DNA from 3 places in the Pseudocitrobacter faecalis genome. Region 3 is predicted to be linked to each of the others. Evidence: predicted binding sites of a transcription regulator. Region 3 holds the regulator's gene; each other region holds the start of a gene.
The links. Region 3 encodes PhoB, which activates phosphate uptake and scavenging genes when phosphate is short. Its sites were predicted from a motif close to CTGTCATAAAACTGNCNNAT; they were not measured.

Region 1 (10,825 bases), 390 kb from region 3:
CGTAGCCCGCTTTACCGAAGTCGGTGCGCGTCTGAACGGCACCTTCCGGCAGAGCGGCAATGCCGGAGCCCGCGCCCTGCGGCAGCACGCGCGTATCGGCAGGCAGGTTCGCCACGACCCAGTGCCACCAGCCGGAACCGGTCGGCGCATCAGGGTCGAAACAGGTCACCACAAAACTTTTGGTGCCTGGCGGAACTTCATCCCACGCCAGATGCGGAGAGAGATTGTCACCTTCATAGCCCATGCCATTAAACACCTGACGTTGCGGCAGTTTTTCGCCCTCACGCAGGTCATGACTGACTAAAATCATCATTGCCTCCTTAATCTACTGATTAATAAAGCAGTGTAGCCTTAGAGAGGCACATTTACCGGGCATTAATCGATAAAAAATGTGTCAGTATCCAGCGCTTCACACATCGCGCGGGTGAGGCGACTTAATTGGTCTGTGGAAATGATATACGGCGGCATCAGGTAAATAAGCTTACCAAACGGGCGGATCCACACGCCCTGTTCGACAAAGAAGCGTTGCAGGGCGGCCATGTTCACCGGTTTGCGAGTTTCCACGACGCCAATCGCCCCCAGCACGCGAACATCCGCCACCTGCGCCAGGCTTTTCGCCGAGGCAAGTTCACGACATAACTGTTCTTCAATCGCTGCAACCTGCTGCTGCCATTCCCCGCTCTCCAGAATTGCCAGGCTTTCCGTCGCTACCGCGCAAGCCAGCGGATTACCCATAAAGGTTGGGCCATGCATAAAGCAGCCCGCTTCGCCGTTGCTGATGGTTTCAGCCACCAGCCGGGTGGTGAGCGCGGCGGAAAGGGTCATGGTGCCGCCAGTGATCGCTTTCCCCAGGCAGAGAATATCAGGCGTGATACCCGCATGTTCACAGGCAAACAGTTTTCCGGTGCGGCCAAATCCGGTCGCGATTTCATCGGCAATCAGGAGAATGCCTTCCCGGTCGCACATCTTACGAATACGTTTGAGCCACTCAGGATGATACATACGCATCCCGCCCGCGCCCTGCACAATGGGTTCGAGGATCACCGCCGCAATTTCATGACGATGCGCGGCCATCAGGCGGGCAAATGCCACCATATCGCGTTCATCCCATTCACCGTCAAAGCGGCTGGCGGGGGCTGGCGCGAACAGGTTTTCCGGCAGGTAGCCTTTCCACAGGCTGTGCATGGAGTTGTCCGGGTCGCAGACCGACATCGCGCCAAAGGTATCGCCGTGATAACCGTTGCGAAAGGTCAGGAAACGCTGGCGTGGTTCGCCTTTGGCCTGCCAGTACTGCAATGCCATTTTCATCGCCACTTCCACCGCCACGGATCCGGAATCCGCCAGGAAAACGCATTCCAGCGATTCTGGCGTCATCGCCACCAGCTTGCGGCACAACGCCACCGCGCTGGGATGGGTAATGCCACCAAACATCACATGCGACATCTGGTCAATCTGCGCTTTCATCGCCGCATTCAGACGCGGGTGATTGTAGCCGTGAATTGCGGCCCACCACGATGACATGCCGTCAACCAGTTGTTCGCCGCTCGCCAGTTGTAGCTCGCAGCCGTGTGCGGAAACCACCGGGTATACGGGAAGCGGGGCGCTCATCGAGGTGTAAGGGTGCCAGATATGCTGTTGATCGAAGGCGAGATCGTCCGTTGTCATAATCGACTTGTAAACCATTTTGAAAAGTTTTAGGTTTACGAGTATAAACCGATCCGAAAATTAACAAAACCCCCGGAGAAGCCAATGGCTAACCCTTTACGCTGGACAATGTCGCAGGTCACCGAACTTTTTGAGAAACCGTTGCTTGATTTGCTGTTTGAAGCGCAGCAGATCCATCGTCAGCATTTTGACCCGCGCCAGGTGCAGGTCAGCACCCTGTTGTCGATTAAAACCGGCGCATGCCCGGAAGATTGCAAATATTGCCCGCAAAGCTCGCGCTATAAAACCGGGCTGGAGAGCGAGCGCCTGATGGAAGTGGAGCAGGTGCTGGATTCGGCCCGCAAGGCGAAGCTCGCCGGTTCTACCCGTTTCTGCATGGGCGCGGCGTGGAAAAACCCGCACGAGCGCGATATGCCTTACCTTGAACAAATGGTGCAGGGCGTGAAAGAGATGGGCCTGGAAGCCTGTATGACGCTCGGAACGTTGTCCGATTCGCAGGCGCAGCGCCTGGCCTCGGCGGGGCTCGACTACTACAACCACAACCTGGACACCTCGCCGGAATTCTACGGCAATATCATCACTACCCGCAGCTATCAGGAGCGCCTCGATACGCTGGATAAAGTGCGCGATGCCGGTATCAAAGTCTGTTCCGGCGGGATTGTGGGTCTTGGCGAAACGGTCACCGATCGCGCGGGCCTGCTGCTGCAACTGGCGAATCTGCCGACGCCGCCGGAAAGCGTGCCTATCAACATGCTGGTGAAGGTGAAGGGCACGCCGCTTGCGGATAACGAAGATGTTGATGCTTTTGATTTTATTCGCACTATCGCCGTGGCGCGCATCATGATGCCGACCTCGCACGTGCGCCTTTCTGCCGGACGCGAGCAGATGAATGAGCAAACGCAGGCGATGTGCTTTATGGCCGGTGCCAACTCGATTTTCTACGGCTGCAAACTGCTGACGACGCCGAACCCGGAAGAAGACAAAGATTTACAGCTGTTCCGCAAGCTGGGCCTGAACCCGGAACAAACCACCGTTACCGCGGGCGATAACGAACAGCAGCAGCGCCTGGAGCAGGCGTTGATGACGCCGGACACCGAAACGTATTACAACGCGGCGGCGGTATGAGCTGGCAGCAACGCATCGATAGCGCGTTAGCGCAACGGCGAGAGGCAGATGCCTTGCGTCGTCGTGTGCCGCTGGCGCAGGGCGCCGGGCGCTGGCTGGAGTGTGAAGGTCAGCGCTACCGCAATTTCTCCAGTAATGACTATCTGGGGATGAGCCAGCACCCTAAGGTGATCCGCGCCTGGCAACAGGGCGCGGAACAGTACGGCACAGGCAGCGGCGGCTCGGGTCACGTCACCGGATTCAGTCACGCCCATCGCGATCTGGAAAAGGAACTCGCCCAGTGGCTGGGCTATCCGCGCGCGTTGCTGTTTATCTCTGGTTTCGCCGCCAATCAGGCGGTTATCGCCGCGCTGATGAGTGAAAAAGACCGGATCGTCGCCGATCGTTTAAGCCATGCCTCGCTGCTGGAAGCTGCGGCGCTAAACCCGGCGGCGCTACGCCGTTTTCAGCACAACGATAGCCAGCATCTGGCGCGGTTGCTGAGCAGTGCTGTCGAGGGGCAGCAACTGGTGGTGACCGAAGGTGTCTTCAGCATGGACGGCGATAGCGCGCCGTTGGCGAACGTCACCGAGGCGACCACGCAGGCAGGCGCATGGCTGATGGTGGATGACGCGCACGGTATCGGCGTGAAGGGCGCGCAGGGGCGGGGAAGTTGCTGGCAACAGGGCGTGCGTCCTGAGTTGCTGGTGGTGACCTTCGGTAAAGCCTTTGGCCTGAGCGGTGCGGCGGTGCTGTGTAATGAATCGCTGGCTGATTATCTGCTGCAGTTTGCCCGTCATCTGATTTACAGCACCTCGATGCCCCCGGCACAAGCGGTGGCGCTGCGTGCGTCTCTTGACGTGATTCGCAGCAGTGAGGGCGACGAGCGGCGGGAAGTCCTGGCGCAGCATATCGCGCATTTTCGCGCGGGCGCGCAGGGGCTGGACTATCAACTCACGCCATCGGATAGCGCTATTCAGCCGCTGATTGTCGGCGAGAACGCGCGTACGCTTGCCCTGGCGAAAACGCTGCGCGAAAAAGGCTGTTGGGTGACAGCAATCCGCCCACCGACCGTACCCGCCGGAACCGCGCGTTTGCGATTAACCCTCACGGCGGCACATACACGAGAAGATATCGACACATTGCTGGAGGTGCTGCATGGCGTCCGTGAATAAACAGGCGGTGGCGGCGGCCTTTGGCCGCGCGGCGACGCACTATCACCAGTTTAACGAACTTCAGCGCCAGAGCGCGTCACATCTGCTTGAACAACTCCCGGTGCGCACGTTTGACCGTGTGCTGGACGCCGGCTGCGGCCCCGGTAGCTATAGCCGCTACTGGCGTGAACAGGGCTGTGAAGTCACCGCGCTGGATCTCTGCGCTGAAATGCTTGTGCAGGCGCGCCAGCAGCAGGCGGCACAGCACTACTTGCAGGCGGATATCGAAGCTATTCCGTTGCCCGACGCCGGGTTTGACCTGGTGTGGAGCAATCTTGCTGTGCAGTGGTGCAGCGATATCCGCATTGCGCTGGCCGAGCTTTATCGCCAGTTGCATCCCGGTGGCGTACTGGCCTTCACCACGCTGACCGCTGGATCGTTGCCCGAGCTGAATCAGGCCTGGCAGGCGGTGGATGCGCACCCCCATGCGAACCGTTTTCTGCCGGAGGAGACACTTCGACAGGCGCAGGCGGGCTGGCAGCAGCACAGTAGTGCCCGCTCAATAACGCTGCTCTTCCCTGATGCGCTGAGCGCGATGCGCTCTTTGAAAGGCATTGGCGCGACGCATCTGCATGAAGGCCGGGCGCGCGAGCCGTTAACCCGCAGCAAACTTCAGCAGCTGCAGCTGGCGTGGCCAAAAGTTGAGGGGCAATGCCCGCTGACCTACCATCTTTTTTCTGGAGTGATTACGCGTGATTAAACGTTATTTTGTTACCGGCACTGACACGGAAGTGGGGAAAACGGTGGCCAGCACAGCACTGCTACAGGCCGCGCGGGCACTCGGATACCGGACAGCAGGCTACAAACCTGTCGCTTCTGGCAGCGATGAAACATCTGACGGACTGCGTAACAGTGATGCGCTGGCATTGCAGCGCAATAGCGTGCTGCCGTTGGCCTATGACGTGGTGAATCCCTACACCTTCGCTGAACCCACGTCGCCGCACATTATCAGCGAGGTGGAACAGCGCCCGATCGAAGCGGATGTTCTGTCGGCGGGTCTGCGCACGCTGGAAGCGCAGGCGGATTGGGTATTAGTGGAAGGCGCGGGTGGCTGGTATACGCCGCTTTCGCCCTATCTGACGTTTGCGGATTGGGTGCAGCGCGAGCAATTGCCGGTGATTCTGGTGGTCGGCATGAAGCTGGGCTGTATCAACCATGCGCTCCTGACCGTTCAGGCCGTCAAGCAGGCTGGCCTGAAGCTGGCGGGCTGGATAGCCAATGATGTCGAGGAACCAGGGAAGCGTCACCAGCCCTATCTGGCGACGCTGCAACGGATGATTGATGCGCCGATGCTGGGCGAAATCCCCTGGCTGGGCGCGACGCTGGCAGAGCACGACCTGGGACAGTATCTTGACCTCAGTGCCCTGTCCCGGGCGTCATCCACGTTTTAATTAACTGCTCATCAAGCTGCGCCACGCCGCCCTGGGCCACGTTTCTGCCGCGATGTAACAGGCAGAAACGGTCTGCCACGCGCTGAATAAACGGAAGCTGCTGTTCTGCGAGCAATATCGTCAGCCCAATCTCCCGATTCAGGCGCAGCAGCAAATCCCCCAGCCGATGGATAAACGCGTGGCCCACGCCGCGCGTCGGCTCATCCAGAATCAGCAGCCGTGGCCGTGTGACCATCGCGCAGGCCAGGGCTAATTGATAACGGTCATCCTCGGTGAGAGCAGAGCCCTTAAGTTGCCTGAGCGCATACAGAGAGGGGAAGAGTGCGTAAATTTCCGGACTCACTGTTCCGCTGTTTTCCCCCGCCGCTTTGAGAGCAATCAGCAAATTCTCTTCCACGCTAAGCTGCGAAAAAATGCGTTTATCCTGAGGCACGTACCCGATCCCAAGCGTTGTGCGCCGCACGGGCGATAGGGGCATTAAATCGCAGGGGGGCGAACCGGTTTGCTGCCAAATCATGCTGCCGCTTTCAATGGGCTGATGACCGGTAATACAGTTCACCAGTGTGGTTTTCCCCGTGCCGGGAAGGCCGATTAAGCAGGTGCACTCGCCGGAAGCCAATTCGAGATCGATGTTCCAGAGTGTGTGCTGGTTTCCGTAGAAATGATTGACTGCATGCAAACTCAACATCGTGTTCTCCTCAAGCCAAAAGACGGGGTCACGAAAGAAGATTGCAATTCTCTTGCCAGAACGGATATTCCTCAGCATAACGGCTGATTTTTAAGAATTAACTTAAGAAAGAGGAATGAGTTGGAGAGAGGGAACTGCATAGCACTGGCGCAATAACCCGCAAATTCTGTGCAAAATTTATACGAAAATGTGAAGGCCGTCACGCAGAAAGCACATGATGATTTTCGCTGATAAAAATCAAAATTTAACGATAAAAAATTTTTACCCCTCGCTTTTGCGGCGATCGACGAAAACGCCCGAGTGACAGGGGATAGGGGCTCCAGACACTTATCCACTATTCCTGTGGATAACCTTGTGTATTAGAGTTAGAAAACCTTCGGCAGACGAGAGAATACGCGGCTTGCCAGTAAATTGATGCGAAACGCGGCTTTTCAATCTTCTCTTTTATTATCAGTAAGATGAATAAAAGCAATGGCCCGGTTGAAAGCGTGGCTCACTGACATAAAAGTTTCATGACACATATTGACAAATGTTAAAACAGAAAAAGTTCTGGGGATAACCTCGGCAGGGCGTTTTTTTATCCTGCCAGAGCGCAAATTTCAGCCGCTAAACGTGGGTTCAGGACGGCGTAACAGCAATACCATAATGTGCTACTGTTTTTATATCCAGTGTTTTTTGTTGGCAAATTTTGCGCTGAGGAGTAAAATTAATCACCTGCCCGATCAACCCGCCACCAGGTAGCCTTGTTAATGAGTAAACCGTTCAAATTGCATTCGGCCTTTCAACCCTCTGGCGACCAGCCTGATGCCATCGCGCGCCTGAAAGAGGGGCTGGAAGATGGTCTCGCACATCAAACGCTGTTGGGGGTAACCGGCTCGGGGAAAACGTTCACCGTGGCTAACGTTATTGCCGATCTCCAGCGCCCAACGATGGTGCTGGCGCCAAACAAAACGCTGGCGGCGCAGCTTTATGGCGAGATGAAAGAGTTTTTCCCTGAAAACGCCGTTGAGTTTTTCGTCTCCTACTACGATTACTACCAGCCGGAAGCCTACGTTCCCAGTTCAGACACCTTCATCGAGAAAGATGCGTCGGTGAACGAACACATTGAACAGATGCGTTTGTCGGCCACCAAAGCTTTGCTTGAACGTCGTGATGTCATTGTGGTGGCTTCCGTATCGGCTATTTACGGGTTGGGCGATCCGGATCTCTACCTGAAAATGATGCTGCACCTGACGGTCGGCATGATTATCGACCAGCGCGCTATACTGCGGCGGCTGGCCGAGCTTCAATACGCGCGCAACGACCAGGCCTTCCAGCGTGGTACCTTCCGCGTACGCGGCGAAGTTATCGATATTTTCCCGGCGGAATCAGAAGACCTGGCGCTGCGCGTTGAACTGTTTGATGAAGAAGTCGAGCGCCTGTCGCTGTTTGACCCACTGACGGGCCACGTAGAGGGCACCATTCAACGTTTTACGGTCTATCCCAAAACGCACTACGTCACCCCGCGTGAGCGCATCGTACAGGCGATGGAAGAGATCAAAGACGAACTGGTGGATCGCCGTAAAGTGTTATTGGAAAACAACAAACTGCTTGAAGAGCAGCGGCTCAGCCAGCGCACGCAGTTTGACCTTGAAATGATGAATGAACTGGGCTACTGCTCGGGCATTGAAAACTACTCGCGTTATCTCTCGGGACGCGGGCCGGGCGAACCGCCGCCGACGCTGTTTGACTACCTTCCGGCGGACGGCCTTCTGGTCATTGATGAATCCCACGTGACCATTCCGCAAATTGGCGGCATGTATCGCGGCGACCGGGCGCGTAAAGAGACGCTGGTGGAGTATGGTTTTCGTCTGCCGTCAGCACTCGATAACCGCCCGCTGAAGTTTGAAGAGTTTGAAGCCCTCGCGCCGCAAACGATTTACGTGTCTGCGACACCGGGGAACTATGAGCTGGAGAAATCCGGCGGCGACGTTATCGATCAGGTGGTGCGTCCTACTGGCCTATTGGATCCCGTGATTGAAGTGCGTCCGGTGGCGACGCAGGTCGATGACCTGCTATCAGAAATTCGCCTGCGCACGGCGATTAACGAGCGCGTGCTGGTCACGACGTTGACCAAGCGGATGGCGGAAGATCTCACCGAATATCTTGAAGAACACGGTGAACGTGTGCGCTACCTGCACTCAGATATCGACACCGTCGAACGTATGGAAATTATTCGTGATTTGCGGCTTGGCGAGTTCGATGTGCTGGTGGGCATCAACCTGTTGCGAGAAGGTCTCGATATGCCAGAGGTGTCGCTGGTGGCGATTCTGGATGCCGATAAAGAGGGCTTCCTGCGTTCCGAACGCTCGCTAATCCAGACCATTGGGCGCGCCGCGCGTAACATCAACGGTAAAGCCATTCTGTATGGCGATAAAATCACACCATCGATGGCGAAGGCTATCGGTGAAACAGAACGTCGTCGTGAGAAGCAGCAGCGTTACAACGACGAGCACGGTATTGTTCCGCAGGGTCTGAACAAGAAAGTGGTCGATATTCTGGCGCTGGGTGAGGGGCTGGCGAAAACCAAAACCAAAGGTCGTGGCAAGTCTCGCGGCAGCGCGCAAATTGTTGAAGCGGATCAGGTGCTGACGCCGAAAGCATTACAGCAGCAAATTCAGTCTCTGGAGGCGCAAATGTTGCAGCACGCGCAGAATCTGGAATTTGAAGAAGCTGCCGAGATCCGCGATAAACTTCATCAGCTACGTGAATTGTTTATCGCTGCGTCATAACCTCAAAAAATTGAGGCTGGCATCACATGGAGCAATGCCAGCCTTAATGTTTGCTTAATATGCAACATGGATAATTTCCTCATCAATAAGAGGAGAGTTCCATGTCAAATCTAAACGTTCAGCAATCTCTAACTGTGTTACTTTCCGGCCTGATTGTCGTTGGTTTTCTCTGCCACTGGGTTCTGACTTTTTAACTTCGGTTTCAGGTTCGCGGGTGTGAAGGCAATCCACGCCCGCGTGCCGCTTCTCTCTTCGCGATTTTGCAAATAAAATGCTGCTTCGTGCAGTTGTGCAATACGCGTGACAATACTTAACCCCAGCCCAATTCCGCCATAGCGGCTGTCCATGCGTACAAACGCCTGGCTTAGTTCGCCCACTTTCGATTCATCAATGCCTGGACCTTCATCTTCGACAACTAACATTGGCGTCGGTGATGCGGCAGCCGACAGGGTAATGGTTGAATGGGTGGGGCTGTAGCGATACGCGTTTTCGACGAGGTTGCGCACCATCACCTTTATCAATGTGGCGTCGCCTGCAACCACAGTGGGAGGGACGTTTTCGGTTATTACCAGCGTCTGTTCGCGTCCTTTCAGCATCGATTCAAGCTCATCCTTCAGCGGCAAAATGACATCCGCCATTAACTCAACGCGCTGATAGCTCCCGGCAGAAAATGACTGGCCGACGCGCGCAAGTTGCAGTAACTGCGTGACGCTGTTAGTCATTTGATCCAGACGTTGAATCAGTGGCCCAATGTTTATGGCATGTGCTTTTTCGATGAGTTCAAGATGCAGGCGTAACCCAGCCAGCGGAGTGCGCAGTTCATGGGCCACATCAGCGGTGAACAATCGTTCGCGATCGAGTGTTTGCGTCAGTCGCGCCACCAGTTGGTTGATGGCGGATGTTACCGCATCCACCTCCAGAACGGTTTTTTCCAGATGGATAGGTTGTAAATTATCCGGAGTACGCGCATCGAGCTCTTTTTGCAGGTCAGACAGCGGGCGGGTAATGCGTTTTACCGCTTTCAAACAGACAAACAGCGCCAGGCCAATAATCACCAGGCTCGGTACCAGCAAGCTGGCAACCGCTTCGCGAACTTCATGCTGAATATGTTTGGCGTTGTTGTGGCCTTTCAGGATGCTGGCAACCTCCAGGTCAATCTGCTCCTTACTTTCATGCCAGAGCCAGAAAACGCTGATAACCTGAAAAACCAGCAGAATGATACCGACGGTCAGTAAAAGCTGGTGGCGCATCGGCCATTTTCGGATTGCGAAAAGAGGCATACGTTAATCTGTCACCTCGCTGTTTTCCAAAAGATAACCGAAACCCCTGACCGTGCGAATTCGTGACTTGCCGACTTTATCGCGCAGATTGTGAATATGGACTTCCAGCGTATTGGTCGATGGCTCGTTATCCCAGTTATAAATATCGTTGTAGAGAATTTCGCGATGTACCGGGCTACCGGCTTTCTGCATCAGGCGCGAGAGCAGGGCAAACTCTTTTGGGGTCAGTTCCAGCAGTTGTTCGTCCAGCCAGACCTGACGGCGCGTGGTGTTAAGACGTATGTTCGCCACCGTGATTTCGTTTTCGCCCTGATTATAATGACGACGTAACAGGGCGCGAATGCGGGCGTTGAGCTCTTCAAGCGCAAAGGGTTTCACAAGATAATCGTCCGCGCCGGTATCGAGGCCGCTGATACGATCGTCGAGGGTATCGCGAGCGGTAAGAATCAATACCGGCAGGCTGCATTTTTGCTGGCGAATACGCGAGAGGAAATGCAGCCCGTCTTCGTCGGGCAGGCCTAAATCCAGCACAATCAAACTGTAGAGCCCGGATTGCAGGCTAAGCTCCGCCTGACGTGCGGTGGTTACGCCATCACAGGCGTAACCTTCACTTTGCATCGCCAGAATTAAACCCTGTAATAACAGCGCGTCATCTTCCACGACTAAAATTTTCATTTCGTTATCCTCTGCACGTCTTAAGTATGTCATCAGC
Region 2 (10,825 bases), 1.7 Mb from region 3:
TCTGGCGGATGTAAACTGGGCAGGTTTTTATTTGCTGGAAGGTGATACGCTGGTTTTAGGGCCGTTCCAGGGCAAACTGGCGTGCGTGCGCATTCCGGTTGGTCGAGGGGTGTGCGGTACGGCGGTGGCGAAGAATGAAGTGCAGCGCGTGGAAGATGTGCACGCGTTTGACGGTCACATCGCGTGTGATAGCGCCAGTAACTCCGAAATCGTACTGCCGCTGGTCGTTAACGGACAAGTGATTGGCGTACTGGATATCGATAGCCCGGTCTATTCGCGCTTTAGCGAAGAAGACGAGCAGGGGCTGCGAGAACTGGTCGGTCATCTTGAAAATGTGCTTTCTGGCACCGATTATCAAAAATTCTTTGCCCGCGTCGAAGGATAATCAACGGATAACGTAGCATTTAACGATGGCGTCATTATAATGACGCCTGTTCATGCCTGCGGCTTGTTGGCTACGTCCGTTGTAATCAGGAAATTTCATGGAAAATCAACCTAAGTTGAATAGCAGTAAAGAAGTTATCGCATTTCTGGCCGAACGTTTTCCGCGCTGTTTCAGTGCCGAAGGTGAAGCTCGTCCTCTGAAAGTCGGTATTTTTCAGGATCTTGTCGAGCGTGTTGATGGTGAGATGAACCTCAGCAAAACCCAATTACGTTCCGCTTTACGTCTTTATACTTCAAGCTGGCGCTACCTTTACGGTATCAAAGCTGGTGCGGTACGTGTCGACCTCGACGGTAACCCTTGTGGTGAACTTGATGAGCAGCACGTTGCCCACGCTCGTCAGCAGCTTGAAGAAGCCAAAGCCCGTGTTCAGGCTCAACGTGCTGAACAGCAGGCGAAAAAACGCGAAGCCGCCGCTGCTGCCGGTGAAGGTGACGCACCGCGTCGCGAGCGTAAGCCGCGTCCTCCGGTTCGCCGCAAAGAAAACGCTGAGCGTAAACCGCGCGATGCTAAACCTGCTGCAAAAGCCGTACGCGAAGAAAAGCTTACTCCTGTTTCCGACATTTCTGCGCTGACCGTTGGTCAATCCCTGAAAGTCAAAGCGGGCAATAACGCAATGGACGCCACGATTCTGGAAATCACCAAAGACGGTGTCCGCGTGCAGCTAACTTCTGGTATGTCAATGATAGTACGCGCAGAACACCTGGTGTTCTGAAACGGAGGCCGGGCCAGGCATGAACAAACTTTTTAGGCTCTCCGCCCTCGCTGGCCTGTTTTTAATAACAGGCCACGCCTTAGCGGTGGAAGATATTACCCGTGTTGATCAAATTCCGATTCTGAAGGAAGAGACTCAGCACGCAACGGTGAGCGAGCGCGTAACATCGCGCTTTACCCGTTCTCATTATCGTCAGTTCGATCTCGACCAGTCCTTTTCCGCCAAGATTTTTGACCGCTATCTGAACCTGCTCGATTACAGTCACAACGTCCTGCTGGCCAGCGACGTTGCGCAGTTTGCTTCGAAGAAAGGGCAGATTGGCGATGAGCTACGATCGGGCAAGCTCGACGTGTTTTACGATCTCTACAACCTGGCGCAAAAGCGACGTTTCGAACGTTATCAGTACGCGTTGAAAGTGCTTGAACGCCCGATGGACTTCACCGGCAACGACACCTTCAATCTTGACCGCGCAAAAGCGCCATGGCCAAAAGATGAAGCCGAGCTGAACGCCCTGTGGGATGGCAAAGTTAAGTTCGACGAACTAAGCCTGAAGCTGACCGGTAAAGATGAAAAAGAGATCCGCGAAACCCTGACGCGTCGCTATAAATTCGCGATTCGTCGTCTGGCGCAGACCAATAGCGAAGATGTATTCTCGCTGGCGATGACCGCATTCGCGCGGGAAATCGATCCGCATACCAACTACCTTTCTCCTCGCAACACCGAACAGTTCAATACCGAAATGAGCCTGTCTCTGGAAGGTATCGGCGCAGTGCTGCAAATGGATGATGACTACACGGTTATCAACTCCATGGTGGCCGGTGGCCCCGCGGCGAAGAGTAAAGCGATCACGGTTGGCGATAAAATCGTTGGCGTGGGCCAGGCCGGAAAAGGGATGGTCGATGTGATCGGCTGGCGTCTGGATGATGTCGTGGCGCTGATTAAAGGGCCGAAGGGCAGTAAAGTTCGCCTGGAAATCCTGCCGGCGGGTAAAGGGGCGAAAACCAAAATCGTTACCCTGACGCGCGAACGTATTCGTCTGGAAGATCGCGCCGTGAAAATGTCGGTGAAAACCGTCGGCAAAGAGAAAGTGGGTGTGCTCGATATACCTGGTTTCTATGTTGGCCTGACGGAAGAGGTTAAGGTACAGCTGCAGAAACTGGAAAAACAGAATGTCAGCAGCGTTATCATCGATCTGCGTACTAACGGCGGCGGGGCATTAACCGAAGCGGTATCGCTCTCTGGCTTGTTCATTCCGTCCGGCCCGGTCGTGCAGGTGCGCGACAATAACGGCAAAGTGCGTGAAGATAGCGACAATGACGGCGTGGTGTACTACAAAGGCCCGCTGGTAGTGCTGGTTGACCGTTTCAGCGCCTCGGCATCTGAAATTTTTGCGGCCGCCATGCAAGATTACGGACGTGCACTGATCGTCGGTGAACCGACCTTCGGGAAAGGCACCGTTCAGCAGTACCGTTCTTTGAATCGCATTTACGATCAAATGCTGCGCCCGGAATGGCCAGCGCTGGGTTCCGTTCAATACACCATTCAGAAGTTCTACCGCATTAACGGCGGCAGTACGCAACGTAAAGGTGTAACACCTGATATCCTGATGCCGACCGGTTCAGAAGAGACGGAAACGGGTGAGAAGTTTGAAGACAACGCATTACCGTGGGACAGCATCGACGCTGCGACCTATGTGAAGTCTGATGATTTAACGCCGTTTGGCCCGGAACTGCTGAAATTGCATAATGCGCGTATCGCGAAAGATCCTGAATTCCAGTACATCATAAAGGATATCGCGCGCTTTAACGCAATGAAGGACAAGCGCAACATCGTCTCTTTAAATTACGCTCAGCGTGAAAAAGAGAACCAGGAAGATGATGCCACACGTTTGGCCCGCGTTAACGATCGCTACAAACGTGAGGGTAAACCGTTGCTGAAGAAAATCGACGATTTGCCGAAGGATTATCAGGAGCCCGATCCGTATCTGGATGAAACCGTGAATATTGCGGTTGACCTGGCGCATCTTGAAAAAGAGAGGCCATCCGCAACTCCTGCGGCCAGCAAGTAATTCTCCCTTATTAAAACAGGCACAAGCAATTGTGCCTGTTTTTTTACATCTCTAAACTGCGCGTAAGCAAGTGTGAGAAAAAATGTAAAGTTGTGTCTTTCTCGTGACTTACCCGCCGTGGATAGTTGAAAATTGTATTAATACCCATACGATGTGGGTAATCGCTTAGTGCGTTTTGTTAAAACGAGGTTAAAAGTAAATTATGATGCGAATCGCGCTCTTCCTGTTGACCAACCTTGCTGTGATGGTTGTGTTTGGGCTGGTGCTAAGCCTGACAGGAATTCAGTCGAGCAGCATGACGGGCCTTCTGATTATGGCTCTGCTATTTGGTTTTGGTGGTTCTCTCGTTTCGCTGATGATGTCGAAATGGATGGCCCTGAAATCTGTGGGTGGGGAAGTTATCGAGCAGCCGCGTAACGAAACAGAGCGCTGGCTGATGGACACCGTGGCGCAACAATCGCGCCAGGCTGGCATTGCTATGCCGCAGGTCGCTATCTACCATGCGCCGGACATCAACGCTTTCGCCACCGGCGCGCGCCGTGATGCGTCGCTGGTCGCGGTCAGTACGGGCCTGTTGCAAAACATGAGCCGTGACGAAGCTGAAGCGGTTATCGCCCACGAGATTAGCCACGTGGCTAACGGTGATATGGTGACGATGACCCTGATTCAGGGCGTGGTAAACACCTTTGTTATCTTCATCTCACGTATTATTGCGCAGATTGCTGCCGGTTTCCTGAGCGGTAACCGTGATGAAGGCGAAGAGGGCGGCAATGGTAACCCACTTATCTATTTTGCTGTCTCCATGGTTCTTGAACTGGTTTTCGGTATTCTGGCCAGCATTATCACCATGTGGTTCTCACGTCACCGTGAATTCCATGCGGATGCCGGTTCAGCACGTCTGGTAGGGCGTGAAAAAATGATTGCTGCCCTGCAACGTTTGAAGACCAGCTACGAACCACAGGAAGCCAGCACTATGATGGCCTTCTGCATCAACGGTAAGTCGAAAACGCTGAGTGAGCTGTTTATGACTCACCCGCCGCTGGACAAGCGTATCGAAGCGCTGCGTACCGGTGAATACCTGAAATAGTAAAAAGCGCCTCAATTGAGGCGCTTTTTTTAGCCCTGTACGCGCGGTTGCGTCACCCTCAAGCCGCTAAACAGGGCCGCAACCACCGCCAGACTTCCCGCCAGCAGCAACGACACATGTGTTCCGCTATCGCCAAACGCATTAAACATCAACGCTACCAGCGCCGCGCCGGTGCTTTGCCCCAGCAGGCGAGCCGTACCCAGCATCCCGCTGGCACCACCGCTCCGCTGTCGAGGTGCGGCGGAAATAATGGTGTGGTTATTGGGCGACTGAAACAGACCGAACCCTGCACCGCACAGGATCATGCGCCAGATGATATCCAGATCGGAAGGCGAAGAGGGCAGCAGGGCGAGCGCAAATAACCCACAGGCCATCACCGCCATGCCGAACGCGCCCAGAAATCCGGCGTGGACTCGCTCAATCAGATAACCGGCCAGAGGGGCCATCACCATGGTTGCCAGTGGCCAGGGCGTCAGCAGTAATCCTGTTTCCACTTCGCTGCGCCCCATCATGGTTTGCAGGAAGAAAGGGAGCGACACCAGTGCCAGCATCTGTGCGCAGAAAGAGCAGATTGACGTGCAAATAGAGAGCGAGAACAATGGGATGCGCAATAAATCGACCGGTAATAGCGGCACCGGTAGACGCAACTGACGACGGATGAAAAAGAATCCGACGATCAGTAACAGCACCACTTCCGCCGCCACCTGCGTGGTCGATTGCCCCTGCGCAAATCCACCCAGTGCGGTGATCAGCAGACCAAACGTCAGGGCATTCATGATTGCGCTGGGCAGATCGAAGCGTGTTGCCTGGCTGCGTAAGCCGTTTGCGGGCAGATAACGCACCGCCAGCAACCACGAGATAACGCCGAGCGGCACGTTCACGAGGAATAGCCACTGCCATGACGCCACAGAGAGAATCGCCGCGGCGATGGTCGGCCCGGCTGCTGAGGAGACAGCAACCACAAACGAGTTGATCCCCATGCCGCGTCCTAACTGCCGCTGCGGATAGATAAGCCGTATGAGCGCGGTGTTCACGCTCATCAACGCCGCGCCGCCAAGACCCTGTGCCACGCGCGCGAGCGTGAGCATCTCCAGTGAATTCGACATCGCACATAGCCCCGAAGCGAGGGTGAAGACGATGAGACCGATTTTGTAGATCCGGTGATAGCCAATCATGTCGCCCAGGAAAGCCAGCGACAGTAGCGAGATGACTATCGCAATTTGATAGGCGTTGACTATCCAGATAGATGCCGCCGGAGACGCATGCAAATCGCTGGCGATGGTGGGCAGAGCCACGTTAGCAATAGCCCCATCGAGCACCGCCATCGTAATACCGAGCACAATGGTTAAGATGGCGCCATACCGTTGAGGTACGGGTAAGCCATCCGAAATTTTTTTATCCATGGGAAAAATGCGGTTTTTGAGAAATTATTTGTCAGAAAACTATTTTAGCATTGATTATTCGGCTGTATGTCGCAGATTTGTAACCAGGTTGCAGAAGATTCATTGCGACGAGCGCTTTGCGAAATTATAATAAAAACCGGTTCTATTTTTTATAAAACAGTTGCGATGAGGTGATAAATGGCAGTTGCAGATTTGGATAAACAGCCAGATTCTGTCTCTTCAGTATTGAAGGTTTTTGGCATCCTGCAGGCGCTTGGTGAAGAGCGCGAAATCGGAATTACCGAACTGTCGCAGCGTGTCATGATGTCGAAAAGCACTGTTTATCGCTTTTTGCAGACCATGAAATCATTGGGATACGTTGCCCAGGAAGGGGAATCTGAAAAGTATTCGTTAACGCTGAAGCTATTTGAACTTGGCGCCCGCGCTTTACAGAACGTCGATTTAATTCGTAGTGCAGATATTCAGATGCGTGAACTGTCACGTCTGACGAAAGAGACGATTCACCTTGGTGCGCTGGACGAAGACAGTATCGTCTATATCCATAAAATTGACTCGATGTATAACTTGCGCATGTACTCCCGCGTTGGCCGTCGTAACCCGCTGTATAGCACCGCCATTGGTAAAGTGTTGCTGGCCTGGCGCGACCGCGATGAAGTGCGTGAAATTCTGCAGGGTGTGGAATACAAACACAGCACCGATCGTACCATCACCAGCACCGAGGAACTGATGCCGGTGCTGGATCTGGTTCGCCAGCAGGGTTACGGGGAAGATAATGAAGAGCAGGAAGAGGGCCTGCGCTGCATCGGCGTTCCGGTTTTCGACCGTTTTGGCGTGGTTATTGCGGGGTTAAGTATTTCGTTCCCGACGCTGCGTTTCTCCGAAGAGCGCCTGCACGAGTATGTTGCGATGCTGCATACGGCGGCGCGTAAAATTTCAGAGCAGTTAGGCTATAACGATTACCCGTTCTGATAAGACACCTAATCAAAAACGCCGCGGTATCGCGGCGTTTTTTTATCCATTATCAATGACCGTTTCACTTTTTCGCAGGACCGGGCAATCGGTCAGGCCAATAATCCCACTATTGGAATGAACGTATTGTGCTGTGCTGGTGCCTCGCGCGGTCAGATATTTACATTGAAGACCTAAACCGCCAGCGTTCTCAGTACTGCCGATTAACACACCATAACCGCTGAGCAATATGCCAATCCAGACAATGGCCAGTATAATAATTGTTCTGATCGCAAATCTCATGACATCCTCACGTCTTTTCTATCCTTGATGATAGAGTAGCTTTTCAATATTGCGAGACAACTCCATGATTCCTAAAAGCAGAATTTATCTGTACAGTTAGCCGCGGTTTAAGATGTCCGTGTTAATTTGATCATCTGTTAATGCTATAAGTCGTGGAGTGTGGAGTGAAAAAATTTCGGTGGGTGTTACTGATTGTCGTACTGGCGGCCTGTTTGCTGCTCTGGACTCAGACGCTCAACGTGTTGTGCGACCAGGATGTACAGTTCTTTAACGGAATCTGTAGCATCAATAAATTCATTCCCTGGTAAAACATTTTTGCCATCAACGATTTCCTTCCTTAATGCGAGTGGTAGAATAGTCCGTTCCTATTGAGGTGGTGAAATGAGTGATCTAGTAAGTTCTGGGGCATTAAATCTGGCGTCTGTCGTGATATCTGTTCTGCTGTTGATTGTAGGGCTGGTACTTTGGTTCTTTGTTAACCGTGCAAGTTCGCGCACCAGTGAGCAAATAGAACTGCTTGAAGCATTGTTGGATCAGCAAAAGCGTCAGAATGCGCTGCTGCGTCGACTCTGTGAAGCTAATGAACCTGAAAAACCGGCAGTCACTGAGAAAGCCGTTGAAGCAAAAAACGAAGATGAAGATGATTTCATTCGTCTGGTGGCGGAACGATAATCTCTTTTCCTCTTCACTCCGGCTGTCTGACCAGGCTGCCGGAGTCCGTAGGTTGCACCGAAGCGGTGCATCCGCTGTCATTGACGGTGTTACCTCTCCTTACCTTCCCCTTTCCTGATGCATCACTGACCTGACTCGTTGTTGCCTCACATTCCTGGGTTCGTATCTCATTGTATTTATAATTAATTTTTTATCACTTTATCGTTTTGTATATTTATCCATCATCTAAATGTATGAGTGATGGATATCGACTTTATTTGCGCAACCCGCTAGCCGCATTTGCCGTACGCTATTAGCGAAACGTTTTTATTGCGCAGTGATGGCATTCTGTCATTAAACGTTCATTATTTTGGTGCAACCTAAGGACATTATTTTGCTTTCGTGAATCAGCGTAGCGGTATAGCGAAATGTTACTTGCTTATAACCGGTTACCGAAATGCACCTTTTGAAAATTAGCGCGAAAATATTCTAAGGATATAAAAAAATGTTGATGCCGCTTCGCTTTTCTGGACGGAATGAAAATCCTGGTCTATGGTAAAAAAGTCTTACGTTACCGTAAGGTAGGTGAGGCTTAAGACACGAGCCGGGGCGCATCAGATAACGCTTTGCCGCATAAATGCGTAGTCGATCAAATGATTGTTGTATGATTTGTGCGGCTGATCGAGACACGTTTAAAAATGGCTTGCCATTATTATCGTTGTATGTGATAACACGTTTTGGGTTAAACGAGGTACAGTTCTGTCTATGTATGGCATTATCAGTAAAGAAGTCCTGAGTAAACACGTTGACGTTGAATACCGCTTCTCTGCCGAACCTTATATTAGTGCCTCATGCAGTCATGTCTCAGTTTTATCTATGAATGCGCCCACGGGCGAAGAAAACACTCTAAGGAATTTTGCAAATGGCAAAGATTAAAGGTCAAGTTAAGTGGTTCAACGAGTCTAAAGGTTTTGGCTTCATTACTCCGGCTGACGGCAGCAAAGATGTATTCGTACACTTCTCTGCAATCCAGGGTAACGGCTTCAAAACTCTGGCTGAAGGCCAGAACGTTGAGTTCGAAATTCAGGACGGCCAGAAAGGCCCCGCTGCAGTTAACGTAACTGCAATCTGATTCGACTGCCACTGATGCTTTGATGCGTACGCGCATCATAATCAGCCTTAAAGCCTCGCAAATGCGGGGCTTTTTACATTCTTTACGAGATGTTTCTGTTTTTCCCTTCTGGTCGTCCTTTGTTGCAAATCCACGAGCTTATTAGCATAGTTAGACGATGAATCTCTGAACTATTCCTGTTAAATCAGTCCGTTGCTTTTTAACGCTGGAGTCAGAGTGCAAGATAAATCCCGAGGGAAGCCCCCTCATTTTACCCCCGTCCGGTTTGGCCTGGTATGCGCCGTTATTTTAAGCTGTCTGGGCTTCCTCCTCGCGCGAGTTGGCTGGTTGCAAATTGTCTCTCCCGATAATCTGGTCAAGCAGGAAGATATGCGCTCGGTGCGCGAAGAACCGATTGATGTGCCACGAGGCATGATTGTCGATCGCGAAAACAGACCATTGGCCGTGAGTGTGCCGGTCAGCGCCATTTGGGTCGATCCGCAAACCCTGATGGAGAAGGGTGGAGTGGGGTTCGATAACCGCTGGCAGGCGCTGGCGAAAGCCTTGAACCTCTCCCTGAGCGCTTTGCAGGCTCGTGTCAACGCGCACCCACACAGCCGATTTCTCTATCTTGCCCGTCAGGTGGATCCGCTTCAGGCGCAGTGGATTGATAAGCTGCATCTTCCGGGAATTAATCTGCGCGAAGAGTCGCGTCGTTTTTACCCCGCAGGACACGTGGCGGCGAACCTGATTGGTTTCACGAATGTTGACGATCAGGGCATTGAAGGTATTGAAAAAAGCTTTAACAGCCAGCTTATTGGCAAGCCGGGGTTGCGCCGGGTACGTAAAGATAAATTTGGCCGGGTGATCGAAAACATTACTGAAGTAGCCCCGGTTCCCGCACATAACATTCAGCTCAGTATTGATGAACGCCTGCAAACGGTGACGGAAGACGCGCTGGATAACGCCGTGCGCTGGAACAAAGCCGCGTCTGGCGCGGCGGTGCTGGTAAAAATTGATACCGGTGAAATATTGTCGATGGCGAGCTACCCGGACTACAACCCAAACAATCGCGAAGCTGCAACGCTGGATGATTTCCGCAACCGCGCAATCAGCGATACCTTCGAACCGGGTTCCACGGTGAAACCCTTAGTGATCATGACGGCGCTTCAGCAGGGCATTGTTCGTCCCGATAGTGTGGTCGATACCCATCCTTATGTACTGGACGGGCACCGTATTCGTGACGTGGGCTATTATCCAGAGCTCACCCTAACCGGTATTTTGCAAAAATCGAGTGACACGGGCGTCTCGCGTCTTTCACTGGCTATGCCGGTACAAAAGCTTCTGGATACCTACACCGCGTTTGGCTTCGGGCAACCGACCGGGCTGGGCTTAACTGGTGAAAGTCAGGGGCTGTTACCGCATCGACGTTACTGGGGCGAGCTGGATCGCGCGACGTTCGCATTTGGTTATGGTCTGATGGTCACGCCGCTGCAACTGGCACACGTGTATGCCACTATCGGCGGTTTTGGTATTTCGCGCCCACTCTCCATTACCCGTATTGATCCGCCGGTCATCGGCCATCGGGTGATGCCCGAAACATTGGTACATCAGGTTGAGCATATGATGGAAAGCGTGGCGCTGCCGGGGGGCGGCGGGACAAAAGCCGCCGTTCGTGATTATCGCGTCGCGGTGAAAACCGGCACCGCCAAGAAAATTGGCGACGACGGGAAATATGTCGATAAGTATGTCGCCTATACCGCAGGCGTCGCGCCCGCCAGCAATCCACAATTTGCGCTGGTCGTCGTGATCAACGAACCGCAGAACGGGCAGTATTACGGCGGTGCGGTATCCGCCCCGGTATTCAGCCAGATAATGGGCGATGTTCTCCGTCTGGAAAACGTTATGCCGGATGGTTTGCCGCAGGGGTCAGATAATTTGATTGTTATGCATACATCTTCAAGCGCGCCTGCACTGTAAATCCTCCCACTCAGGGGCGAAAAGCGTTACACTTTCGCCCTTTCAATATTCCCCCGGAGTTGTTATGTCCTGGAGTTGCCCGCTCTGCCACGCGCCGCTCACCCGCAGCGGAAACAG
Region 3 (10,825 bases):
CAGGTTGCCATCCGGCTGATTGCGCGCGCGGTTCTGGCTCCAGAACGCGCGATAGGCCACGCCCTGCACTTCAAACTCAACTTCCGCCAGACATTCAGCGGTGTCGCGGGTCATCAGATCGTTTTGTGATTGCGACACCGTGTTGAGGCGCGGCGTTTCGTGATACAGCGCGAGGCAAATGGCGTCCAGCAGAGTGGTTTTTCCCGCGCCTGTGGGGCCGGTGATGGCGAACAGACCGTTGCTGGCAAACGGTTCGGCGGTGAAATCGATTTTCCACTCGCCCTTCAGTGAGTTGAGATTCTTCAGGCGCAGGCTGAGGATTTTCATGGCTGCGGCTCCTCATCAAGCGAGTGAACGGTGAGATCAAACAGCGTTTTCAGGCGCGCCTGCCGGGATTCTTCTAGCGTTTCCAGCGCCAGACGACGCTGGAAAACCTCTTCAACTTCCAGTTCGCTTAGGGTTTCACGCAGGCTGTTGTCCAGAATGCGCTGACGCTGTTCGCGGCTGCGGCGGATCAGCAATACATCAACGGGCAAATCATCGGTAATGACCTGGATTTTACGCTGAATATCATGCAGATACTCATCGCTGGTGATTTCAATATCCAGCCAGACCGGGGGCTCTGACGGGGCATCGCGATACTGTGCCAACTGGCTGCTGATGCTGTCAAAGTCGCCCTTAATGACCGCCAGCGGTTGCGTAGCGGGCACGTCGAGTGGCGTCACGTCCTGAAGTTTACCCTCGACAAAGGTCACCTGATTGACGCTTTTGCTTTTCCCCGTTTCATCAAAGCTGAGCGGGATAGGCGAGCCGCAGTAGCGAATATGTTCGCTGCCGCCGATTTTCTGCGCGCGGTGAATATGCCCCAGCGCGATGTAATCGGCAGGCGGGAAGTTTTGCGCCGGAAACGCATCCAGTGTGCCAATATAAATATCACGCACGGCATCGCTTTTGCTGGCACCCACGGTGGTCAGGTGACCGCTGGCGATTATCGGCAGCGGGCGATCGCCACGCAGTGCGCAGGCCTGCTGGTATTGTTTCTGATAGTAGTCAGTAATGGTTTCCAGTAAATGCTGCTGTTTTTCCGCACCGGAAAGCCCGGCCTGGCTGACGACGATATCGCGCGGACGCAAAAATGGCACCGGGCAGAAAACAGCGCCAGGTGTGCCGTCGCGGCGGTTGAGAATAAAAGGTTCATGCCCGGCGCTGGCGATCACCGTGGTATTGAGAAACGACAAAATATCGCGGGATTCATTCAGCGTGGCGACGGAATCATGATTTCCGGCAAGCACCACCAGATGACAGCCGGTTTGTTGCAGATTTACCACAAAGCGGTTGTAGAGTTCGCGCGCATAGCTTGGCGGCGAGCCGGTATCAAAGATATCGCCCGCCACAATAATGGCGTCGACCTGTTCGCGTTGCGCGGTCTCCAGCAGCCAGTTCAGAAACGCATCGTGTTCTGCGGCACGGCTTTTACTGTAAAAATTCTGGCCTAAGTGCCAGTCTGAAGTGTGAAGAATTCGCATCGTCGTCCCTGTGGGGAAAAAAGCATAGCCGGGATTATACATTCCCCGACCGCAGGATCGACGGGTGTATTCCGCGAGTGTCATATTTCGTAAAGCGCCATCATTTTACGGTCATGTTTTTCATAAAACTGTCATAAATCTGACGCATAATGACGCCGAATGTATACTGATGGCTAAAAAAACAGGGCATAAAATGGCGAGACGCATTCTGGTCGTTGAAGATGAAGCACCCATCCGCGAAATGGTCTGTTTCGTGCTGGAGCAAAACGGTTTCCAGCCGATTGAGGCGGAAGATTATGACAGTGCGGTGAATCAGCTCAATGAACCCTGGCCCGATCTGATTTTGCTCGACTGGATGCTACCGGGCGGCTCAGGGCTACAGTTTATCAAACATCTCAAGCGTGAAGCGCTGACCCGCGATATCCCGGTCATGATGCTGACGGCGCGCGGTGAAGAAGAGGATCGCGTACGCGGTCTGGAAACCGGCGCGGATGACTACATTACCAAACCCTTTTCCCCGAAAGAGCTGGTGGCGCGGATCAAAGCGGTGATGCGGCGTATCTCTCCGATGGCGGTGGAGGAGGTGATTGAGATGCAGGGCCTAAGCCTTGATCCTACCTCGCATCGCGTTATGACCGGCGAAAATCCGCTCGATATGGGGCCAACCGAATTCAAACTGCTGCATTTCTTTATGACGCACCCTGAACGCGTCTACAGCCGTGAGCAATTGTTGAACCATGTCTGGGGCACCAACGTCTATGTGGAAGATCGCACGGTGGATGTGCATATTCGCCGCCTGCGCAAAGCGTTGGAACAGAGCGGCCACGATCGTATGGTGCAAACCGTTCGCGGCACGGGCTACCGTTTTTCGGCTCGTTTCTGAATGTTGACAGGAGTGTGACGCGTGCTGGAACGGCTGTCATGGAAAAGACTCGCCTTTGAGCTTTTCTTGTGTTGTCTCCCGGCCCTGATATTAGGGCTTATTATTGGCCATCTTCCCTGGTTTCTGCTGGCGGCAGTGACCGGACTGTTGATTTGGCATTTCTGGAATCTTCTGCGCCTTTCCTGGTGGTTATGGGTCGATCGCAGCATGACGCCGCCGCCGGGGCGCGGTAGCTGGGAACCGCTGCTCTACGGTCTGAATCAGATGCAACTGCGTAATAAAAAACGCCGCCGTGAACTGGGTAATCTGATTAAACGCTTTCGTAGCGGCGCAGAATCACTACCCGATGCGGTGGTGTTGACCACAGAAGAGGGCGCAATCTTCTGGTGTAACGGCCTGGCGCAACAACTGCTTGGTCTGCGCTGGCCGGACGATAGCGGGCAAAATATTCTTAACCTGTTGCGTTATCCGGAATTTACGCAGCATCTTAAGCAACGCGAGTTTCTTAAACCGCTGCATCTGGTGCTCAATAATGGGCGTCATCTGGAAATCCGTATCATGCCTTATACCGACCGGCAGTTGCTGATGGTGGCGCGCGACGTCACCCAAATGCACCAGTTGGAAGGCGCACGGCGCAACTTCTTTGCCAACGTCAGTCATGAACTGCGTACGCCATTGACGGTTCTGCAGGGCTATCTTGAGATGCTTCAGGAGCAGGTACTGGAAGGCGCGACGCGTGAAAAAGCCCTGCATACGATGCGTGAACAGACGCAGCGTATGGAAGGGCTGGTGAAGCAATTACTGACGCTATCGAAAATTGAAGCCGCGCCGACCCTCACCCTCAATGAAAAAGTGGATGTACCGATGATGCTGCGGGTGGTTGAGCGGGAAGCGCAAACGCTAAGCCAGGGCCAGCATGAACTCCATTTTGAAATTGATGAGGCATTGAAGGTGCTGGGCAATGAAGATCAACTGCGCAGTGCGGTGTCAAACCTGGTTTATAACGCGGTGAACCATACGCCCGCCGGCACGAAAATCACCGTGCGCTGGCAGCATGCGCCGCACGGTGCGCTGTTTAGCGTCGAGGACAACGGGCCTGGCATTGCGGCGGAACATCTTCCCCGTTTAACCGAGCGTTTTTACCGGGTGGATAAAGCGCGCTCCCGGCAAACTGGCGGCAGCGGCTTAGGCCTGGCGATTGTGAAACATGCGTTAAATCATCATGATAGCCGCCTGGATGTTGAAAGCCAGCCAGGAAAAGGAACACGCTTTAGTTTCCTGCTGCCGGAACGTTTAATTGCCACATAAAGCGCCAGATTTAGCACTTGTCACGATGAGTTTCCACAGACCAGCTTCGGCTGGTCTGTTTGCTTTGCAGTCAATTTCCCATCGGATATTTTATGAACAACTGGCGCTTTTTTGTTCGCATGATCAGCCATGTGTTTTTCCTATATCTGGTTAATCGTTCCAGGTTTGTATTTAGTATTAGTATAATCGTCTGGTTTTGCGATCCCATATTGCTTTAAAACGTTATAAGCGTTTAAATTGCGCCTAATGCAGTAGGAATCAGACTGTATTTACGTAGCAAATCAAAAAACTATTCTTCCTCACGCTACGAAGGGAGCATATCCCGCTGAGTTTGTTGCTTGTTTCCTCTGAAAGATTCCGTTGGAGCGAGCGCAAAGTTTTTTATTTGTACAACACCACATCCACAGGCAGTAGTTACATATGACCCATCAGTTAAAAACACGCGATATCATCGCTCTGGGCTTTATGACCTTTGCGTTGTTTGTCGGCGCTGGCAACATTATTTTCCCTCCAATGGTTGGTTTACAGGCGGGCCCGAACGTCTGGATCGCCGCGCTCGGCTTTTTAATTACCGCAGTCGGTCTGCCTGTGTTGACCGTTGTCGCGCTGGCAAAGGTCGGCGGTGGTGTTGATAGCCTCAGTACGCCAATCGGTAAAGTCGCAGGGGTTCTGCTGGCAACCGTTTGTTATCTCGCTGTTGGCCCGCTGTTTGCGACGCCGCGTACCGCGACTGTCTCCTTCGAAATCGGTATTGCCCCGCTGACGGGTGATGGTGCGATGCCGCTGTTTATCTACAGCCTGGTCTATTTTGCGCTGGTCATTCTGGTTTCCCTCTATCCAGGCAAACTGCTCGATACCGTCGGCAACTTCCTGGCACCAATGAAAATTCTGGCGCTGCTGGTGCTTTCCGTGGCGGCGGTTATCTGGCCGGCTGGCCCTATCAGTCATGCTCTTGAAGCGTATCAAACGGCACCGTTTTCTAATGGTTTCGTGAATGGTTATCTGACTATGGATACCCTTGGCGCGATGGTATTTGGGATCGTAATCGTGAACGCGGCCCGCTCCCGCGGCGTGACCGAGGCTCGCTTGCTGACTCGCTATACCATCTGGGCTGGCCTGATGGCCGGCGTTGGCCTGACGCTGCTGTACCTGGCGTTGTTCCGCCTGGGCTCCGATAGCGCGCTGCTGGTTGATAAGAGCGCAAACGGCGCGGCGATTCTGCATGCTTATGTGCAGCATACCTTCGGCGGAGCGGGTAGCTTCCTGCTGGCGGCGCTGATCTTTATCGCTTGTCTGGTTACGGCGGTTGGCCTGACCTGTGCGTGCGCGGAATTTTTCGCGCAGTATCTGCCGCTCTCTTATCGCTCGCTGGTGTTTATTCTGGGTATCTTCTCGATGGCGGTCTCCAACCTGGGGCTGAGCCACCTGATTCAGATCTCCATTCCGGTGCTGACGATGATCTATCCGCCCTGTATCGCACTGGTTGTATTAAGCTTTACCCGCGGTTGGTGGCATAATTCGACTCGCGTAATTGCACCAGCGATGTTTATCAGCCTGATGTTTGGTATCCTTGACGGCATCAAAGCATCGGCCTTCGCTGATGTGCTGCCTGGCTGGACGGCGCGTTTGCCGATGGCGGAGCAAGGCCTGGCCTGGCTGCTGCCGACGGTGATAATGGCGGTTCTGGCGATTATCTGGGACCGTGCCGCAGGCCGACAGGTAACGTCTAACGCGCATTAATTTTCGCGCGATAACAACATGTTCAACCACGGGACTTCGCGTCCCGTGGTTTTTTGTTTTTTGGTAAGAAATGGCACTGGAAACGATGGAAAACAACAAGCTGAAGCGCGGGCTCAGTACCCGGCACATTCGCTTCATGGCGCTAGGATCAGCAATTGGAACCGGGCTGTTTTATGGTTCCGCTGACGCAATCAAGATGGCCGGGCCGAGCGTGCTGCTGGCCTATATTATCGGTGGCGTGGCGGCGTATATCATCATGCGCGCGCTGGGCGAAATGTCGGTGCACAACCCGGCAGCCAGTTCCTTCTCGCGCTATGCGCAGGAAAACCTCGGCCCGCTGGCAGGCTATATCACCGGCTGGACATACTGCTTTGAAATCCTGATTGTCGCTATCGCCGACGTGACTGCCTTCGGCATCTACATGGGGGTCTGGTTCCCCGATGTGCCGCACTGGATTTGGGTGTTGAGCGTGGTGATGATTATTTGCGCCATTAACCTGATGAGCGTGAAGGTCTTTGGTGAGCTGGAGTTCTGGTTCTCCTTCTTCAAAGTCGCCACCATCATCATCATGATCGCCGCCGGTTTCGGCATTATCATCTGGGGGATTGGCAACGGCGGGCAACCGACGGGCATACATAACCTCTGGAGCAACGGTGGCTTCTTTAGCAACGGCTGGCTCGGCATGGTGATGTCGCTGCAAATGGTGATGTTTGCCTACGGCGGTATCGAAATCATTGGTATCACCGCGGGTGAAGCGAAGGATCCGGAAAAATCCATTCCACGCGCTATCAACTCGGTACCGATGCGAATTCTGGTGTTCTACGTGGGCACGTTATTTGTGATTATGTCCATCTACCCGTGGAACCAGGTAGGCACCAATGGTAGCCCGTTCGTGCTGACTTTCCAGCATATGGGCATCACCTTTGCCGCCAGCATCCTGAACTTTGTGGTGCTGACCGCATCGCTTTCCGCGATTAACAGTGATGTGTTTGGCGTGGGGCGTATGCTGCACGGTATGGCTGAACAGGGTAGCGCACCGAAAGTGTTTGCTAAAACCTCACGGCGCGGCATTCCATGGGTCACCGTCATGGTGATGACCGTTGCCTTGTTGTTCGCGGTGTATCTGAACTACATCATGCCGGAAAACGTCTTCCTGGTTATCGCCTCGCTGGCGACCTTCGCCACCGTGTGGGTGTGGATTATGATCCTGCTCTCGCAGGTGGCCTTCCGTCGTCGTCTGTCGCCGGAAGAAGTGAAAGCACTGAAATTCAAAGTACCTGGCGGCGTTACCACCACCCTCGTTGGCCTGATTTTCCTGGTCTTTATCATCGGCCTGATCGGTTATCACCCGGATACGCGCATTTCCCTGTACGTGGGGTTTGCATGGATTGTGCTGCTGCTGATTGGCTGGATGTTTAAATCGCGTCGTAGCCGTCGCTAATATGCGCAATTTGTCAGTCTGATAAGCGAAGCGCTATCAGGAAAAACCAGAAAGCCCGGTTAGCTTCAGTCGCCGGGCTTTTTTACGCCCCCAATCTCCACCCCTCAAAAACGACGAAAAGAGGAGTAGGGCGGAAAGGGCTTGTGGCAAGGTGAGCGCATTGTTAACTGAGGGGAATTAAACGATGTTGAACGCCTGGCATCTGCCTGTCGCACCCTTTATAAAGTCGCACGACGATCGCTTGTCGATGACCTTGTGGTTGCGCGGAAACGACCTGCCGCAGCGCATTACGATGCGTGCGGAAATCGACAATGAAGAGTGCGTCCTGCCGATGAAACGCCTGAGCAAATCACCTGTTCCGGGTGTGACGGTCTGGCGTGGTGAGATACCGCTTGATAGCGGGCAACCGCGCCGCCGCTATGCTTTTAAATTATTATGGCAAGATCGTCAGCTTTGGTTTGCGCCAAAGGGGTTTAGCCGCATTCCGCCCGCAAAGCTTGAGCTATTTGCGGTTGATGTGCCTGACAGCGGCCCGCAATGGGTGGCCGATCAAATTTTCTACCAAATCTTTCCTGACCGTTTTGCCCGTAGCGACACGCGTACGGCCGAGCAGGACAAGGTCTATTACCATCATGCCGCCGGACACGACATCATTCTGCGTGACTGGGATGCGCCGCTTACGGCGGATGCGGGCGGCTCTACGTTCTATGGCGGTGATCTCAACGGTATCAGCGAAAAGCTGCCGTACCTGAAGAAACTTGGCGTGACGGGGCTGTACCTGAACCCGGTTTTCACCGCGCCAAGCGTGCATAAATATGATACCCAGGATTATCGTGAAGTGGATCCGCAGTTTGGTGGTAACGAGGCGCTGCTGCGCCTGCGCGAAAATACCCAACGCGAAGGTATGCGCCTGATTCTTGACGGCGTGTTTAACCACAGCGGCGATACACATGACTGGTTTGATCGGCAGAATAACGCAAGCAGCGGTGCATGCCATAACGCGTCGTCGCCGTGGCGCGACTGGTACAGCTTCTCGCCAGAAGGCCGTGCGCTGGACTGGTTAGGCTATCCGAGCCTGCCGAAGCTCGATTATCAGTCCGAATCGCTGGTCAACGAAATCTACCGCGGAGAAGAGAGTATTGTACGCCACTGGCTGAAAGCGCCGTGGAACATGGACGGCTGGCGGCTGGATGTGGTGCACATGCTCGGTGAAGGCGGCGGTGCGTATAACAATTTGAAACACGTGGCCGGAATGACTCAGGCGGCGAAAGAAACGCACCCAGAAGCGTATGTTTTCGGGGAACATTTTGGTGATGCGCGTCAGTGGTTACAAGCCGATACGGAAGATGCGGCGATGAACTACCGCGGCTTTACGCTGCCGATTTGGGCGTTTCTGGCCAATACCGATCTCTCTTACGATCCGCAAAACATTGATGCGCAAACCTGCATGGCGTGGATGGAAGAGTATCGTGCGGGGCTGTCGCATCAGCAGCAGTTGCGGATGTTTAATCAGCTTGATAGCCACGATACTGCACGCTTCAAAACGCTATTGGGCAAAGATGTCGACCGCTTAGGGCTGGGCGTGGTGTGGTTGTTCAGCTGGCCTGGCGTACCGTGTATCTATTACGGCGATGAAGTCGGCGTGGACGGTGCGAACGACCCGATGTGTCGTAAGCCGTTCCCGTGGGATAAAAGCCAGCAGGACGGTGAGCTGCTCGCGCTGTATCAGCGGATGGCGAAGCTGCGTAAAAAGAGTGAAGCCTTGCGGCGCGGTGGCTGCCAGGTACTGTACGCCGAAGATAACGTGGTGGTCTTTGTCCGTGTTCTGAAACGGGAACGCGTGCTGATTGCCATTAATCGCGGCGAGGCGTGTGAAGTGGTGCTGGAAGATACGCCGTTGCTGAGTTTTAACACGCTCATGCAGCGGGAAGGCAGCGGCGAAAATCAGGATGGCGTCCTGACGCTGCCTGCACGATCGGCCACGGTCTGGTCCGGCGAGTAAATCAGGGGTAAAGCGGGGCGGTCAGATTATGGTTAATCACCGCCTCGCGCCACCAAAGCTGTGCGAGCCCTTCATGACCGTTGCGCCAGGCGATATAGGCCACATCTTTTTGCCGACACGAGACTACCGATTTTTCTACCAGCTCGCCGGATGCTATCCAGGGGTGAGCAATATGGCGCGGCAGGAATCCGCAGCCTAATCCGGCGCGCAGCAGTGTGACTTTAGAGTGAAAATCGTCTACCCGGATCTGTGCCTGCTCATCAATCAAATTGGAGCTGATTGGACGGCAGTGTTGGGCGCTGTCGCTGATAACCACAGCACGGAACTTGATCATTCTTTCTGTACTAATGGGCTCCGCTTCGCCCGCCAGAGGATGCGACGGAGCAATGACGAACGCGTTATCCAGCATGCCGAGCATCTGCCACGACCACGCCGCGGAGGTGGGGGGATCGTTGATCGCTCCCAGAATAATATCTGCACCATTATGGGTTAATTCTTCCCACGATCCTGCCAGCGTATGGTGACTGAAGTTCAAACGAGTTTGCTTGTTTTGTGCGTAAAAATCTTCAATAAGCGGTAGCAATGCGGAAAACGGGAACGAGTCATCAAGGGCGATGGACAGCTCTTTTTCCCAACCAGAATTCACCTGTATTGCCTGTTTTTCCAGATCTTTCGCGGCATTGAGCAACAATCGCCCTTTTTCCAGCATCATTCGACCGGTATCAGTAAATTTGGCCCGATGTCCGGAACGATCAAGCAATGTGATATTCAGATCACTTTCCAGTTTTTGCACCATATAGCTCAGTGCGGCGGGCGTTTTGTAAAGCGACTCGGCTGCAGCGGCGAAACTTCCGTGTCGGTCAATCGCGTCAAGAATAAGTAAAACGTCCAGATTTATTCGCATAATATTAAAGATACCCGGAAAAAAATCTCATTAGTTGTAACAAAGGTATGTCGAGTAATTCCACTGATTAATTTTCGATAATCAATAGGTTAAATGAAAAATAAAGGTAACTCATTCATTTCATAACATAATATTTATCATCATCGTATCGTAAATTTTCTTTAATAACTCGTTAAAAATTTCCCGCTATACTCATCCTGCAAACTCATTCACTATCCACCTGTCATTTAGTCCTAAAATTTCTACTTAACTCATTGCTTAAGAAGGTGTTTTTATGTCTATTCGGGAACTGATCGATCCATCTAACTCCACTCTCATTTTTATCGACCATCAACCGCAAATGTCCTTCGGTGTAGCGAATATCGATCGTCAGACGTTGAAAAATAACACCGTAGCACTGGCCAAAGCCGGGAAAATCTTCAACGTTCCAACCATCTATACCTCGGTTGAAACCAAAAGCTTCAGTGGCTATATCTGGCCAGAATTGCTGGCTGTTCACCCGGAAATTAAACCGATTGAACGCACCTCCATGAACTCCTGGGAAGATGAAGCTTTCGTGAAGGCGGTAAAAGCCACCGGACGTAAAAAGCTGATTATTTCTGCCCTGTGGACTGAGGTTTGTCTGACCTTCCCGGCATTAATGGCGCTGGAAGAAGGTTTTGAAGTTTATGTGGTGACTGACACCTCTGGTGGTACTTCAGTTGATGCGCACGAACGCTCCATCGATCGTATGGTTCAGGCGGGCGCTGTGCCGGTTACCTGGCAACAGGTGCTGCTGGAGTACCAGCGTGACTGGTCACGTAAAGAAACTTACGACGCGGTGATGGATCTGGTTCGTGAGCACAGCGGCGCCTATGGTATGGGCGTGGATTATGCTTATACCCTGGTTCACGGCGCGCCGGAACGTAAAGCGTAATGACGGCGACGGGGGGCGATTCGCTCCCCGTAAAATGCGACAGCAAGGAAAACCGTCATGACGCAAAAACATGTAACGCTGGTAATTACGCATGCGCTACGCCCG

Region 1: uvrB (excinuclease ABC subunit UvrB) is a predicted target of PhoB. The motif match lies at 6,562-6,581, and genes of this name have one in related genera.
Region 2: kdgR (DNA-binding transcriptional regulator KdgR) is a predicted target of PhoB. The motif match lies at 5,782-5,801, and genes of this name have one in related genera.

What each region holds. Positions count from the first base shown of each region.
Region 1 covers NZ_CBDDNJ010000002.1:2,894,202-2,905,026, reverse strand. Annotated here, with positions in the region: gene ACOXYR_RS14460 (kinase inhibitor) at 1-310, opposite strand, end outside; gene bioA (adenosylmethionine--8-amino-7-oxononanoate transaminase) at 376-1,665, opposite strand; gene bioB (biotin synthase BioB) at 1,750-2,790, shown strand; gene bioF (8-amino-7-oxononanoate synthase) at 2,787-3,944, shown strand; gene bioC (malonyl-ACP O-methyltransferase BioC) at 3,928-4,683, shown strand; gene bioD (dethiobiotin synthase) at 4,676-5,374, shown strand; gene ACOXYR_RS14430 (ABC transporter ATP-binding protein) at 5,340-6,062, opposite strand; gene uvrB (excinuclease ABC subunit UvrB) at 6,812-8,833, shown strand; gene pmrB (two-component system sensor histidine kinase PmrB) at 8,971-10,113, opposite strand; gene pmrA (two-component system response regulator PmrA) at 10,117-10,788, opposite strand; gene eptA (phosphoethanolamine transferase EptA) at 10,793-10,825, opposite strand, start outside.
Region 2 covers NZ_CBDDNJ010000002.1:1,556,472-1,567,296, forward strand. Annotated here, with positions in the region: gene ACOXYR_RS08010 (GAF domain-containing protein) at 1-385, shown strand, start outside; gene proQ (RNA chaperone ProQ) at 483-1,157, shown strand; gene prc (carboxy terminal-processing peptidase) at 1,177-3,225, shown strand; gene htpX (protease HtpX) at 3,428-4,312, shown strand; gene ACOXYR_RS08030 (MFS transporter) at 4,342-5,715, opposite strand; gene kdgR (DNA-binding transcriptional regulator KdgR) at 5,893-6,684, shown strand; gene ACOXYR_RS08040 (YobH family protein) at 6,727-6,966, opposite strand; gene mgrB (PhoP/PhoQ regulatory lipoprotein MgrB) at 7,131-7,274, shown strand; gene ACOXYR_RS08050 (YebO family protein) at 7,348-7,638, shown strand; partial or broken gene ACOXYR_RS08055 (DUF2627 domain-containing protein) at 8,383-8,527, shown strand; gene cspE (transcription antiterminator/RNA stability regulator CspE) at 8,540-8,749, shown strand; gene ftsI (peptidoglycan glycosyltransferase FtsI) at 8,966-10,708, shown strand; gene rlmA (23S rRNA (guanine(745)-N(1))-methyltransferase) at 10,773-10,825, shown strand, end outside.
Region 3 covers NZ_CBDDNJ010000002.1:3,285,489-3,296,313, reverse strand. Annotated here, with positions in the region: gene sbcC (exonuclease subunit SbcC) at 1-327, opposite strand, end outside; gene sbcD (exonuclease subunit SbcD) at 324-1,526, opposite strand; gene phoB (phosphate response regulator transcription factor PhoB) at 1,720-2,409, shown strand; gene phoR (phosphate regulon sensor histidine kinase PhoR) at 2,431-3,717, shown strand; gene brnQ (branched-chain amino acid transporter carrier protein BrnQ) at 4,138-5,457, shown strand; gene proY (proline-specific permease ProY) at 5,543-6,898, shown strand; gene malZ (maltodextrin glucosidase) at 7,083-8,900, shown strand; gene ACOXYR_RS16285 (LysR family transcriptional regulator) at 8,902-9,804, opposite strand; gene ACOXYR_RS16280 (hydrolase) at 10,079-10,720, shown strand; gene ACOXYR_RS16275 (antibiotic biosynthesis monooxygenase) at 10,778-10,825, shown strand, end outside.